Regions from separate parts of the Paenibacillus sp. IHBB 3054 genome, predicted to be linked through region 2. Evidence: riboswitches for the same ligand, from Rfam matches in the RefSeq annotation. Region 2 holds a riboswitch; the other holds the start of a gene.
What was found. A riboswitch is a leader RNA that binds a small molecule or an ion and turns the genes downstream of it on or off. The one in region 2 is predicted to bind cyclic di-AMP.
Positions count from the first base shown of each region.

Region 1: another riboswitch for cyclic di-AMP. It lies ahead of ACQ76X_RS22710 (hypothetical protein); the one in region 2 lies ahead of ACQ76X_RS11045 (KamA family radical SAM protein).

Region 1 is NZ_JBOFBG010000024.1:3,992-11,414, reverse strand. Features, by position in the region: gene ACQ76X_RS22720 (GerAB/ArcD/ProY family transporter) at 1-397, opposite strand, end outside; gene ACQ76X_RS22715 (spore germination protein) at 434-1,858, opposite strand; cyclic di-AMP (ydaO/yuaA leader) riboswitch at 2,176-2,363, shown strand; gene ACQ76X_RS22710 (hypothetical protein) at 2,567-3,067, shown strand; gene ACQ76X_RS22705 (flotillin family protein) at 3,090-4,511, shown strand; gene ACQ76X_RS22700 (hypothetical protein) at 4,674-4,862, shown strand; gene ACQ76X_RS22695 (response regulator transcription factor) at 5,140-5,835, shown strand; gene ACQ76X_RS22690 (ATP-binding protein) at 5,839-7,098, shown strand; gene ACQ76X_RS22685 (ABC transporter ATP-binding protein) at 7,185-7,423, shown strand, end outside.
Region 2 is NZ_JBOFBG010000007.1:148,166-155,588, reverse strand. Features, by position in the region: gene ACQ76X_RS11065 (PEP/pyruvate-binding domain-containing protein) at 1-972, opposite strand, end outside; gene ACQ76X_RS11060 (MarR family winged helix-turn-helix transcriptional regulator) at 1,859-2,353, shown strand; gene ACQ76X_RS11055 (mannitol-1-phosphate 5-dehydrogenase) at 2,548-3,756, opposite strand; gene ACQ76X_RS11050 (HAD family hydrolase) at 3,843-4,523, opposite strand; cyclic di-AMP (ydaO/yuaA leader) riboswitch at 4,955-5,093, shown strand; gene ACQ76X_RS11045 (KamA family radical SAM protein) at 5,225-6,361, shown strand; gene ACQ76X_RS11040 (helix-turn-helix transcriptional regulator) at 6,417-7,423, opposite strand, start outside.

The DNA.
Region 1 (7,423 bases), on a different contig from region 2:
AGAGAGTCATGATAGAAAAAAGAGCTAGTACAGCCCATCTTGGCGTAGTTTGCAGCATCCATCTCCGGAGCACCTCAACGGCACTAAGCATAATATTGGAGCCAAGCAGTATAAAGTATCCGATGTACAGAATAATCAATAGACTGCCAATAATCGGGCCTGCAAGTTTTATGCAAATCCCGAATAGGTTAAGTCCGGGGAATTTCTTAAGCAGGACCCACAGGAGAATGATGACGAGTTGGGTAATAACCCCTGCAATTAAAACAGAAAGTCCACCTCCACCTTTGGCAGTTTCGTTAAGTTTGTTAGGAAGAGACAGAATTCCAACACCGATTTGGGCTTGAATAATAAAAAGGAAGAGTTGTCCCCTTGTAATCATTTTTTCTTTTTGAGCCACCGTATCAACTCCTGTAAGTACTGTGTAGGATAATGATCATTTATCCGTTTTTGGGTTGCTTGTACTCTTTCGGATGGACCAAATTGGAAAGCGAACGAAGGTATCTTTCAGGCCTTGAAATTTTAACGGACTTAATGGTCTAAGGTAGGGTTGCCCAAAAGATTCTAGCTTGCACAAATGTATGAAAATGAGTGTTAACCCAAATGATATCCCAATATATCCGAATAATGATGCAGCAATCATCAATGGAAACCGCATAAACCGGATAGCAGAACTCATTTCGTTGGAAGGGATAAGAAAAGATGCAATGGCAGTCAACGCTACTACAATGATCATCGAATAAGAAACCAATCCTGCCTTAACAATTGCATCCCCGATAACTAACCCCCCAACAATCCCAATAGTTTGACCTACACGGCTGGGCAGACGGAGTCCTGCTTCCCGCAACAGTTCGAATATAAGTTCAAGCAGCATCGCTTCAATCAGCGGAGGAAAAGGGACCCGGGTCAATAAACCTTGAATCGAAAAGAACAATTGCAAGGGAAGGACATTGGAGTGGAAAGAAACGGTGGCGATGTAGAGCGCTGGCAACTGAAATGCTGTTACAAAGCCGATCAGACGGATGAACCGGACAAAAGAAGCGATCATCCATCGATTGTTATAGTCATCCGGTGTCTGATAAAAGCTGAAGAAGCTCGCCGGCAAAATCAGAGCTGTAGGGTCCCCATCCAGCAGTATGGCGACATACCCGTCCAGCAAATAAGCTGAGGTATGGTCCGGACGCTCCGTATTGATTAGTTGTGGAAATATGGAGAAGGAGTTATCCTCCGTTAATTCCTGAATAAAACCAGTGGAGATTATCCAATCGAGCGAAATTTTCTTTATTCTTGATTCTACAATCTTTATCAATTCAGGGTTGGCGATATTCTCCATATATACTAAGCCTACCTGTTTGGGGGCGAATTTCCCAAGTGTGAAGTAGCGGACTATAAGGTTTGGGGAGGCAATTTGTTTCCGAATCAGGTATAAGTTAACCTTCATCTGTTCAATAAAACCGTTATGAGGTCCCCGAATAACCCCTTCATTCTCAGGCTCGCTAATGCTTCGTTCGTATTTGGCAGGAGTGAAGAGGACATAAAATTCAGACATTCCTTCTAAAAAATAAAGACAGCTTCCTTCAAGAAGTCCCTGAATACCTTGGTTTAGTTCTGTTTCCAAACTGAAACTAAGTGTTGTGAAAAGCTCAGGAAGGTCTTTGTCCTGATTACGGCTAAAAGGAACAATCACGTTTCGTTCAATCAATTCCGTGTCAGTGAGAGACTCCAGATAAAAGACCATCCCTTCCTTTCCCTGAAAGGATAAGCTTCTTTTTTTGAGGTCACTTGTATGGAACAGTGCGGCTTCGATGTAATCGGAATTTTGATCTACAGAAGGAAATGAGGTCTGAGTTTGGTTAGTCATTATAAGGCGCTCAACTTTCGATTAGTTTTGCTGTTAACGTTCCCGAATGATTTGCAGAATATTCCTGACAGGAACTTTAATGTGTGATGCAGATGAGTACGGCGGATGATGTTGAGCAGCATACGTTTCTGTTTTGTTTACTAGGACATGAAGCGGAGCAAAAATGAGCAAATCATCGACCGCTTAAGAGCAGCACCAAAGAATGCGCCTTCATTCGTGAAGTGGTGGCATTTTGAGCTTCTTTTACCATCCGCAACGTTTTACATTAAATGGTCACAGTCGTAAGATTCAAATCAACAACCGAATGTATTATAACTGTTCTCGAATGGCTGAATTCCGATTATGGGAACGGGGGAACCAATGGTGAATGCGGCTTTTGCTCAGATAGCTGCAGCTCACTTGGGGTGAATCCTTGCTGCGTGCTGAAAAGCCGATTTGGCAAGGTAGGGCAATCTCGCTGCCCGAATCCGTCAGCTAACCCCGTAAGCCTCGAAAGAGAGAGGATGAGCGCCATGATCGATTAACCGACCACGGAGAGCCCTGACGCTTCTGTGGTCTTTTTGCTGCGCATGCAGAAAGGAAAGATGATCTGTATGAGGGTTTAGAAATCTTATAACAACGAAAATCAGAGTCATTGGGCACTATCTAAAATGCTTTAAAGGGGGGATTGTTATCGTTACTGTATTTATCGTGTGCTTCTGGGTTGGATTGCTGCTTCTCCTCAGCGGCGGATTTCATGGGCATGGCCTTGCGGGTCATCTGCATGTGGGAGGTGGCGATGCTGGTGGTCCGGGCTTTGTGCCCATACTCCCTCTGATGGTGTTTGTCGCGGTCTGGGGAGGCAGTGGTTATGTGCTTACCCGGTTCAGCGGAATGAATATGCTTGCAGTAGTGCTGATCTGCACGCTGATTGCCTTACTCCTAGGCTGTCTGATGTATGCGGTGCTGGCCCGGGTGATGACTCGGTATGACAGTAGCATGAATAAAATGGATTATGAGCAGGCGGGACAACTCGGGTACATCAGCATTTCTGCAGTGGATGGAGCTGTTGGAGAAATGAAATATGTGCTGCATGGAACGATGCGTTCCATTGGAGTGCGGGCAGAAACCGGCCAGCAGCTCGCCAAGGGCGACAGGGTGATTATTTTGAAGGTGGATAAAGGAATGGCGGTAGTAACCCTTTTCGAGAGGGAAATCGAACAATTATAAATAACGGGGAGTGTCGAACCGAATGGTTATTCTTTATTTAATCTCGGCAATTGTTGTTGTTATCCTGCTGGCTTTGTTCAGTATAGTGAACGCTTATAAAAAGGTTCCGCCCAATCAGGCGATGATTGTGTACGGCCTCGGCGGAAAAAGAGTGGTTCAGGGCGGCGGGACCTTCGTCATCCCCGGTTTCCAGAACAATAAGACCATCTCCATGATGCTGATGAGCTTCGATGTCATCCCGGCGCAGGCGATGTTCTCCCGGCAGGGCATCAAGCTCAACCTGGAGGCGGTAGCCCAGATTAAGATTAAAAGCGATCCTACCGCTATTCTGACTGCCAGTGAGCAGTTTATCGACAGGCCGGAAGAAGACCGCGAGACGATTATCCTGCATTCGGTGGAAGGCCATTTGCGCGGCTTGATCGGACAATTAACGGTGGAATCCATTCTAAAGACACCTGACGAAATCAACAGCAAGATGCGGGAGACCTGCTCGGAAGACCTCGACAAGATGGGGCTTGAGGTGGTCAGCTTCACCATTAAGAAAATTACTGACGACAAAGGGTATATCGACAATATGGGGGTTCCGGAAATTGAGCGCATCCGCCGCGATGCCAGCATCGCCAAGGCGGAAGCGGAACGTGACATTCAGATCAAGCAAGCCGAGGCGGAGAAAGAATCCTCCATTGCCAAAGCCAATGCGCATCAGGCCACCATTGAAGCGGGAACCGCCGCCCGCGCCAAGGAATCTCTGTTCGAGAAGGATTTGAACATTAAGCAGGCGGATTTTAAGCTGGAGACAGAAGTGAAAAAAGCACAAGCGGATCTTGCGTACGAATTGCAGCAGAACAAAATCAAGCAGTCGCTGGTTACCGAACAGGTCAAGATCACGCAGATGGAAGCGGAGGCCAACCGGACCGTCCGGGAAATCGAAGTTGAGCTGAGACAGAAGGAGCTGGAGGCAACGGTGATCAAGCCTGCTGAGGCGGAGAACCAGGCTACGATCATGAGAGCGGAAGCAGCCAAGCAGCGGCAAATTCTTGAGGCGGAAGCAGAGGCGGCCACTATGACCAAACGGGGGCTGGCAACAGCGGAAGCAGAACTGGCGAAGGGGAAAGCCAATGCGGAAATTGTTCAACTGGCCGGAGCGGCGGAAGCGGGGGCACTGGAGAAGAAAGCCGAAGCGTACAAACAGTTCACGCAAGCCGCACTTATAGTGGAATTCTTGAAGGTTCTGCCAGAGCTGGCTGACAAAATCGCTTCCCCGCTGGCCAAGGTCGATAAGATTACAGTGATATCTCAGGATGGAGCTTCATCCGGCGTGAACAAAATTACCGGCGATATCGCCAAAATCATGGCCCAGATTCCTGAATTGACGCAGTCGCTTACCGGTATGAACGTGACAGAGGCTCTCAGCGGGCTGCTCGGCCGGGAGAAAGAGCAATAATTCTATAGCTTCGTAAACTTAGTATAGAAGTGATCTGACACAAGCTAGGATTTTGAATTCGTTGCATAAGCACCGCTCTATTATGGAAAACTTCTGTAGTGCGAATAAACAGCATGATTCCATTTTTGGAGACTTATTTTGATTTCCTAGGAGGTTAACATTATGACAAATCAGGATCCGCAGGAGCTGCTTAAGCGAAAACACGAGCTGGATGAGCAAAAAAGGCAGTTCACAAATTTCTCCCGAAGTGTTTGCGGCCATGGTGAATTAGAAGCAGGGCAGGAATTCAGTACTGACCGGGTGCCTGACGATCAAAACCGTATGAAATCTGTTGAGAACAAACGTGATTGATCTTAAGTAAGCTATAAAAATAAGCCGATCCTTTTCTGGATCGGCTTAAAAAATGATTATTACGTTATACTCCTAATGTGTTGTTTCTAAAGCCATCCGTTTATATTGTAAGAATCGTATCGTTTCCAAAGTTCTTTTCGTTGTTTAATGGGTGAACCAGAGTTGCCTTAAATAAATTTTCCACTAAACAGCTTTGTGAAAGATATCTTTCATGATACAGTGAAAAAATGGTGTAGCTTAACTTTAAAAACTTTCTTGAATTAAACTGAGGTGCTCAATGAATCGAATTTTACTGGTTGAAGATGATGATAATTTGGTGTTCGGTATTGAATATACTTTAACGAGTGAAGGATATACCGTTGTTATTGCCGGTAGCTTGGAAGAAGCCAGGAAGGCATTAAAGACAGACGACGTCGATTTAATTTTGTTGGATATAAATTTACCTGATGGTTCAGGGTATGACCTGTGTAAGGAAATCCGTGCATCATCCCAGGTTCCCATCATTTTCTTGACAGCTTTGGATGAGGAGACAAATGTTGTTGCTGGACTTGATTTGGGCGCAGATGATTATATGACCAAACCGCTCCGTACCAAAGAACTTCTATCTAGAATGAAAGCCGTATTAAGGCGCAATCATAAACCCACGGATGAACCGAACAGATGGATATCCGACGATATTGAAGTTCGAGTTCTAGAAGGAATTGTTCTTAAATACAATCAGGAACTTTTGTTGACGGGGCTGGAGTATCGTTTGTTATTGATGTTAATGACTCACCCCAAGCAAATTTGCAGCAGAAGTATCATTCTTAACAGTCTGTGGGATATGTCAGGAGAATTCATTGATAACAACACCCTTTCGGTTCATATCAGAAGGTTAAGAGAGAAGATCGAGGATGTTCCTGCTGTACCGAGATACATCATTACCGTTCGAGGAGTCGGATATAAATGGAATGCAGATGTTATAGGGAGATAAACCATGAATGAATTCGTTCGTAATCCAGAGTGGAAGTCTATTACTGTTAAAGCGATCGTATTACAAGTTATGTTAGCGGGAATCATGTTCTTTTATATGAGTTATCAAGTCAGTCAGATCAATAAGTCGGTGGTTAATCAAAATGCTGCATTGATTGGTTATGTTTTGAAGCAAGCTCCTCAACTAGAAAATGAAATTATCCACTTTATCACTCAGGGTGCACAAGAAGATGAAATCGTAGAGGGAAAACGCAGCCTGGCTCAATATGCATATAAGGAAGATATGCCCGTAAATGATCAACCTGTCCTCTCGGATAACGCCTTACCCATGAAAACGGCGGCTCAAGTTTTGCTTTTTAGTATTCCATTTCTGCTGTTATTGGGATGGGAATACCGCAAAATATTTGACAAGATTCGAACCATAACCTTTGCAGCGGAGCAAGTTGTTGAACATCAGTTTGATCAACCGCTTCCGGAGAAGGATGAAGGAGACTTTGGCGCATTAGGACGAAACTTTAACGCGATGGCCGAAAGGTTACACAACAGTCTTCGGCAACTCCAACAAGAGAAAATGTTTCTACGCAACCTGCTTTCCGATATTTCGCATCAGCTCAAAACGCCACTAGCATCCCTCATCGTTTTTAATGAGAATTTGCTGAATGATCCTCATATGAAGGGAGAAATGAGAACGAAATTTCTGGATCGAAGCCGTCAACAACTAGAGCGAATGGAATGGCTCATTATCAGTTTACTGAAGCTGGCACGGGTCGAAGCCGGAGCAATAACGTTCCGGATAGAACGTGTTCGAGTAAGAGAAATGATCGATCATGCTGTACATTCGTTGCGAATGTTATCCGAGCAAAGGAAGCAGAGGATTCACATTCATGGTGGAGAAGATATGTATGTTTGGGCGGATGAAGAATGGCTAACAGAAGCCTTGATTAACTTGATTAAAAATGCACTGGAACATACGCCACTAGAGGGCGGAATTGATGTTACTTTAGAAAAAAATTCACTATTCCAGACAGTAATCATTCGAGATCAAGGAGAAGGCATTTCCCCAGAAGATTTGCCTCACATTTTTGAACGATTTTATAGAGGGAGAAGCACGACAAAGCCGCAAAGTCTTGGCATTGGCTTGTCCTTATCCAAGTCCATTATTGAAGAGCAAGGCGGTATGATCACGGTTGTAAGTCAGATAGGGCTAGGAACAGAATTTAGAGTTTCGTTTAATACCTGGGATAGTGGAGGAAGCTTACAATAACGTAAGCTTCCTCTTCACTTTATTGTAAGCTTCGATCTTTATAATAACAAACATACAAAGTGAAACATTACTCAGGAGGTAAACAGGTGGAAATACTAAAAACTATTAATTTATGCAAAACCTATGGAAGTGCAGAGGCAAAGGTTGAAGCTTTAAAAAGTGTCAATTTCTCTGTTCAACATGGAGAATTTGTTGCCATCGTAGGAGCCAGTGGATCAGGAAAAAGTACCTTAATGCATCTTCTAGGTGGAGTGGACCGCCCATCTAGTGGACAGGTCATCATCGATGATGCGGATCTTTATTCCAGAAGTGAAGAGGAGCTCGC
Region 2 (7,423 bases):
CATTGATACGGAAAGACTAACATTAGTGTACACCCTTCCGCAAATATTGCCGGACATTACATAATGCCCCGGTATAATATTGTACTCTTCATCCAAGGAGCGCAGGATAGACCAGGTCAGAGGTGTTAAGACACCGGAGATGGATTCTCCCACATTGGTATTGGTCCAGAGAAAATCACCGGCCAGCGAGTCGTTGATCTCGAATGTATTGCGGTTTCCCGGGTTCAAGGTCGTAACCGGTCTCGTCTGCAGGAGATAGACCCGCCCCTTTGCGACCGCCCACTCGATATCTTGGGGAGCTCCCAGCTCCCTCTCCAGCCGGCATGCGTACCGGTATAACTTGGCTGCATACCGCTTGAAATCACCCGGGCCTTCATAATGTCCCCGGTTCCTTGCCAGTGTGAAAGAATAAGCGTTGCTCTCACCTGAAACTAACTGTTCTCCCAGTCCATAGACATAATTCCCCGGCAGAACCGTGCGGCTGCCTGTAATGGGGTCAGCGGTGAACAGGACTCCGGAGATTTCCGAGTGAATCATCAGCTGCACGACAATGGCAACCTTATGGGAGGAGTCCATGTCCTGCATGGAGCTGTAGACTTGAACCCGTTCGCTATCCTTTGATTGATACACCGTGTACATAGCTTCGCGAATCTGTTCGTCTGTCTCCACGTCCAGCACCGTTTCGAATTCCCCGGCAAAAGATGCCTCCGCCGAATCTTCACTTAAGGCCGAAGATCTGACTGCAAATCGTGCATTCTTATGTGACATGCGGATTTTTCGCAACCTGGCTGCACTTTCAGTCCAAACCTCTTCCTTTAATTTATCGCCCTCAAAGGCCGAAGGGAAGACAACAAATCCCTCCGGCACAGGATATCCCGCCTGAAGCATTCTGGAGAGCATCGCTCCCTTACCTCCTGCTTCGACATATTGCTCCGGGCTTAGCTCGGTGAATCCTCGGATCATCTGTCCCATATTCAATTGCTCCTTTTGATATATTTGAAACTTTATTTATTTTGATACTTAGTTTTTTCTAATACTTTATTCCATTATTGTGTTAACCGTCAAGCTTTACTTCATCTATCTAGAGCCTGTCTTCAAACTGGAAGAGCTTTGGGGAAGCAGGGATTTAGTATTGAAAGTAGGGTCCCTAAAAGCCCACAGCGGGTTCGTTTACTCGGACGGACTCAGGAGGCGCTATGGAGAGTAAAACACCTGTTTATTCTCTTTTGCGGACCCAGGCGACCTTATCTGCTCTGCATTCTATCTAAAAACGGCCAGCAGGGAGAAATAACTGCGCTGGAGTCCGTTGTCCTCCTGTAACAGGCTAAAAGCCCCAAATAAGTGCAACTCGGTCCGTTCGTGCTCAGAGCCAGGAATACACTTTCCGGACGCACACACACGCCTTCGGAAAAAGAGTGAAGTCTTTGAAACACCGAGCCGTAAGCCTCCACCGAAAAAACTACCTAGTGGCGAAACGCCTTTCTCCGCGTGTGATCAGAAAATGGTACTGTACCCATGATTCCATAGGGCATACAGCAGCAGGTTTTGGCGGGGAAGCGGTTTGAAGACACGCCCTAGTTGATTAATTTCGTCAACAAAAAGGGTGTTCTCAGCGGTTATGAAATAGCTGCTAAGAACACCCTCGTTTGGTGAACAGGATAGGCATGAGCACTTGGTGCGAATGGTCCGCGACCGGACCGTTGTTCCAATCACTGTGGTCCACACTATTTTGAACTTGTTTTGCAAAATATCAACGGTTTCGATAGAATAAAATTAATTTATTACATGCCATCAAATATTTTAAGATTGTAATATCTAGCCCATCGAGATATTAACATTCCAGAAGGAGGGTTGTCTTATGTCAAGTCATGAACAAGATCAACCTACGGAGCTGCAGGAACAACTCACCCTACTCATGCGTGGACTGGGAACCCGAACGGTAATCTATCAGCAAAACGTAGCCGCTTCCCTCGGGTTATACAATAATGATTTTTTATCCATAGACATCCTGCGCGAGAAAGGTCCCATTACGGCCGGGGAACTGGCCAAACTGACCGGGCTGACCACCGGCAGCGTTACCGCATTAATTGACCGGCTTGAAAAAAGCGGGTATGTCCGCAGGCAAAATGATCCCAATGACCGCCGCAAAGTGATTATTGTCCCGTTGTATGAGAATAAAGAAGAGGTAAGCAGCACCTACCTCAAGCTTCACTCGGAAATGCTGAACCTTGCTTCCTCGTATACGGCAGAAGAGCTTGAACTCATTACGCAATTTTTGGGCAAGGCAAGTATGGTTCTGGAAGACCAGATTTATCGGCTTAGCTCTGCTACACTCAGCAAGCCCTCTTCCTGAATCCTCTGCTGCCACAAGTGGAAACGGCTTCGCCGTCTTCAAAAGGACGATATCCAGCGGTCGAATGGCCCCGGGATATCGTCCTTTTTTTCACATGCGGGATTGCTGCAAAAGCCATCTTTGCTTATTAAAACGGCAGGCCGGCATAAGCATTATGACTCGGACTATCGTTGATATGCGAATTTTCGGACAGCTTAACTGCGAAGAATTTGCACCATGGATTCAAAGCCGCTGCTGGCCAGATGAGGATGTCTCAAGCAGGCTCTCCGGTATGTCTTGAGGATTTCGCCGTGAAGCGGATGTTCGGCCGGAACCCCTAACCGGGAGGCAAGCACTGCGCTTAAACCGGCAGTCCGAATTTCTTCCTGGAGAAGCACGGCTTCCTGATCATTAGGGTCGTCGAAGAGAAGTGCGGAAGTAATGGCTGACACCAGATACGAGGTCTCTAGACCAAGCTCATGGGCAAGCATGGCAGGCCGGAGCAACCGGTCATTTGGCGAAAGCTTGCGAAGCGGGGAACGGGCTACGCGCGATATTTTATCGTTGAAGTTCGGGTTGATGAACCGGTCCATGATCTTATTGATATATCTGTCGTGCGCCGCAGGATCAAAACCATATAAATGGACCAGCAGCGCGCCGGTCTCCTGCAGTACTCCGCGGACACGGTCCCTAATTCCGGGGTCGGACATCGCCTCCTGAATGCTGGAGCAGCCCTCCAGGTAACCAAAATACGCTGCGCTGCAATGCCCGGTATTCACCGTAAACAGCTTCCGTTCAAGATAGGAATCGAGGGAGTCTACATAATGGACGCCTTTGATTTCCGTATAATCAGCGATTAATTCGCTGCGGGGAATGACCCATTCACTGAACGGCTCCACTACGATTTCCAGCGGATCTTTATGCGTCTGTACTGGAACGATGCGATCCACCATAACATCGGGGAAGGCGACACAGCGGTCTGCACGCCCCTTTAAAGGCTGCTTTAAATGGCGGTAGACCAGATTTTTAAGCTTTTGGCTGCTCCCCACGCCATTCTCACAGGCAATAATATGAAGCGGCTTCGGATAGGCGTTGCTGTTTAGCCTGTTCTCGATACCCTGCGCGATGGCTCCGGCAATGTCTTTCAGCGCTGTTAGCCCGACCGCTGTCGTCACGATCTCAGCCTCTGCTACAGCTTGGGCCACCTGTTCCTGATCCTTCAGATGAAGGGCGGTTACATTCTCCACAATAAAGCGGTCCCGCTCATCATTGGCAAGGGTAACGGGATAGCGCCCCCGTTCCTGCAGCTGAGCGATTCTCAGCTTATTTCTTCCGACAAAACAAACCTCATAACCGGAGTCTGACAGCACTGGACCGATAAATCCCCGGCCAATATTGCCCGCTCCAAAATGTACGGCTCTCAAATCGGTGTCCCCCTTAAGTAATTTCAACTCTTTATAATTTCACGAATTATAGTTGTTATACGCAGAAATTAGTACACTGTAGTGTTTTATACCTGCACACCAGAGATTTCGAAGCAGCTCCGGGAAATTACGTGATCGAAGTCCAGAAGACTCAGACTTTCGGTCTGATGATGCGGCATATCAAATTCAAGAAAGCGGGTAATGGCATTCGGGATCACCACACAGAACATTCCGGCCGCAGCTGCAGCTCTTGCGCCGTTTGGCGAATCCTCGATAGCGACTGCCTCATGTGGTTTAATGTCAAGAGAGGACATGACCTGGTTATACAACTCCGGATCAGGCTTCACCTTCTCCACATGATCGGAGGTGCGGATGCTCTCGAAATAATCGCGTATGCCCAGCAGCTCCAAATGCCGTTCCACCCAGTCCATAGAGGAGCTGGAAGCAAGGCCAATCCGCAGTCCGGCGTCCTTGGCAGCATCCAGATATTGCTGAATTCCCGGCCGCATCTGTTCGAGCTCCATCAGCTTGCTATGCCTCTGCTGGACCGCTGTTCTGAATGCCCTCCGGTCAATAGGCAGCTTAAGGTCAGTCATCAAATATTCGTAGGGGTCAAAGCTGTTATCACTGGTGCCTATGCAGACAGAATACTGTTCCAGCGACAGGTCTACCCCATGCTCTCCATAGGCTTCTCTAAAAGCAGTAAACCAAGCCGTTTCCGTGTCGATAATTGTTCCGTCAAAATCAAATATAATCCCTTTGATCAAATCAACCATCTCCCTCGCAGTAGTCCGGTAAGCTAAGCTCACACAAAAGTGTGCAATTTGCCTCCAAAAATGCTTCCGGCTGGCGTCTGTCTGTAAAAACCATAACAAAGGTTTTCTGGCCGCGTCAACCGAGGCAGCTTATCTTCCATCATATGAGGACGGTTACAATTGTACAAAAACGAAACCGGGACAAGCCTAAAAAAAACGCTTTCCCGTTCGCTCCTGTTTGCACCAAAAAAACAAAAAAAACCTTTCTGTACAAGGGATTTCGCCTTTCTATGCCTTGCACCCGGGACTCTGCGTATGATGCGTTTCAAGAAGACCGGCAATCCCACAACAAAAAAATTTTCTACTCTGCTGATTTTGGCTTGGTCCCGTATGCCTTGCCGCGGGCAAGTTTAGCTTTGACTTTTCAAAACTTTCCGGGTTATACTTTATCTACGCTTAATTTCCAGCCTTTGGGCAGGAAAGCGGGGGAACCAGTCTTTTGGGGCGAATCATTCACAGAATGTAGGGTACCATCTTACCCGAGTCCGTCAGCTAACCTCGTCAGTAGTGGATGGGTCTGCTTTTTTAGGTATATTCATAACCAGAGACCCTTGCTAAGGGTCTCTTTTTTGTATTCTCATGACCCTGCTGGCAGCAGTTTGGCTATCGACCTCAAGGCTCCCTTTCTTCTCACACTATGAGACCAAGGAGAGATGCAAGTGCAAAAGGTAAGGTACATAACGGATATCAACAAGGTTGCCATGCTGTCTGAAACGGAGAAAGAAAAGCTGAAGGAGATCACCGACAAATTTGCCTTTCGGGTCAATGACTATTATCTGTCGCTCATCGACTGGGACGACCCGGGTGATCCGATCCGCAGGCTCGTCATTCCAAGTGAAGGTGAACTTGCGGAGTACGGCTGCTGGGATGCATCCGATGAGGGAATGAATTATGTAGTACCGGGATGTCAGCACAAATACAGAACAACGGCCCTTCTGATTGTCTCCGAGGTGTGTGGAGCTTACTGCCGCTACTGCTTCCGCAAGCGCCTGTTCCGCAATGATGTGAAGGAAGCACAAACCGATGTGGCTCCGGGCTTGGAATACATCAGGAATCATCCAGAGATCAATAATGTGCTGCTTACCGGCGGAGACAGCCTGATTCTCTCTACCTCCAAGCTGCGCTTCATCATCGAAAGTCTGAGATCCATTGACCATGTGAAGATTATCCGGCTGGGCTCCAAAATCCCCGTATTTAATCCCATGCGCATTTATCAGGACGAAGAACTGCTGGAACTAATCCGTACCTATTCATCGGAGGACAAACGCATTTACGTCATGGCGCATATTAATCATCCCAGAGAAATAACGCCCGAAGCCAAACAAGCATTCAGAGCACTCCATCATGCTGGGGCAATCGTGGTTAATCAAACGCCGGTGCTGAAAGGCATCAACGATGATCCGGCGGTACTCGGAGAACTGCTCGACCGGCTGTCCTGGGCCGGAGTCACTCCCTATTATTTCTTCGTGAACCGGCCCATTGCCGGCAACCGCGAGTTCGTTCTGCCGCTGGAGCGTGTCTACAACATTGTTGAGGAAGCCAAGGCCAGAACCTCAGGTCTGGGTAAAAGAGTCCGTCTATCCATGAGCCACTCCTCCGGTAAAATCGAGATACTGGCGATTGAAGACGGCAAGGCCTATCTGAAATACCATCAGTCCAGAGCGCAGGAGTACGGCAAATTTATGATCCTGGAATGTCCACCGGATGCGGAATGGTTCGATGATCTTCCCGGCAGCGAGAAGCACTGGACCCATCCTGCTTCCACTTCCCAGATCCCGCAGCTCCTATAAAAGCCAGCACAGTCCCCTTGTATCAGCATCGGGACTGTTTAGCGTGCTTACCGGTTTATTCCATCCCCTGTGAGAACAGCTTGCTGATGAGCGCTCTCCGGCTGGATACGCCAGTCTTTGAGAAGATCGATTTCAGGTGATCCTGTACGGTGTACGCAGAAATATGCAGCGACTCCGCCAGCTCCTTGGTAGATAATCCGCGGGAGAGCATTTCGGCCAGCTGCTTCTCCCTGGCGGTCAGCTGGCAGGCATCGGCCAGCAGCCGGAAGATCTCCGAGGACTTGGCATAGACAAAGGCAACGGCCAGCTCCGTCTTCCCGCCGCTTCCTTCAAGCCTGCTGGCCGTAACTGTCAAGTATGCCCCATCCTCGACACGCAGGCATAATTTCGCCTTCGAAGGTAACCCTCCTGGTTCCGTATTCTCGCCAAGTGCCCGCAGGCATACGGCGTTGACCGGCCGGGGAAGAACTCCGTGATCCAACCGTTCCAGCTGCTGCAGACGGTTCATCCAATATTGGGCCGCACTATTCGCGCTGACCGGAAGCAGCTGGTCCGTCAGAATCATGATTCCACTGTCCTCCGGTGCGGTATCCATCCGTCCCAGAGGGGGCTCAGAGGCATAGCTGCGGAGTGCGCCGGCAATCAACGGAACAACAGATGCGATCACCGCACACTCCCGCTCCTGAAAAGGAGGTTCGTGCTGTGACCGGAACAAGGTTAAGAACCCCCAGCAGCCACCGCCTTCAACCAGCGCAGCCCGGAGCTCGTCTCCCAGGCCCGCAGGCTGGAGTACGTTTCGGTAACGTTCACTCCGCTCGGGCTGCCCTTCCGTTACACCGCTTAAACAGGCGACCGGCACTGCCTCAGCGGCCAACTGCTCATATTTCATATAATCCTCATGCAGATATTCATATTCAAACAGCTGCGGGTGCAGATCCTCAAGACCCTGCTCTGTGATCGCCCCGGTGGACAGCAGCGTATGCGGGTCCACGGTAGTGCAGCAGGCAGCGGTAAACGGAATGTACTGCCGCAGCTTGGAGATTACCGCCTCCCTGTATTGCG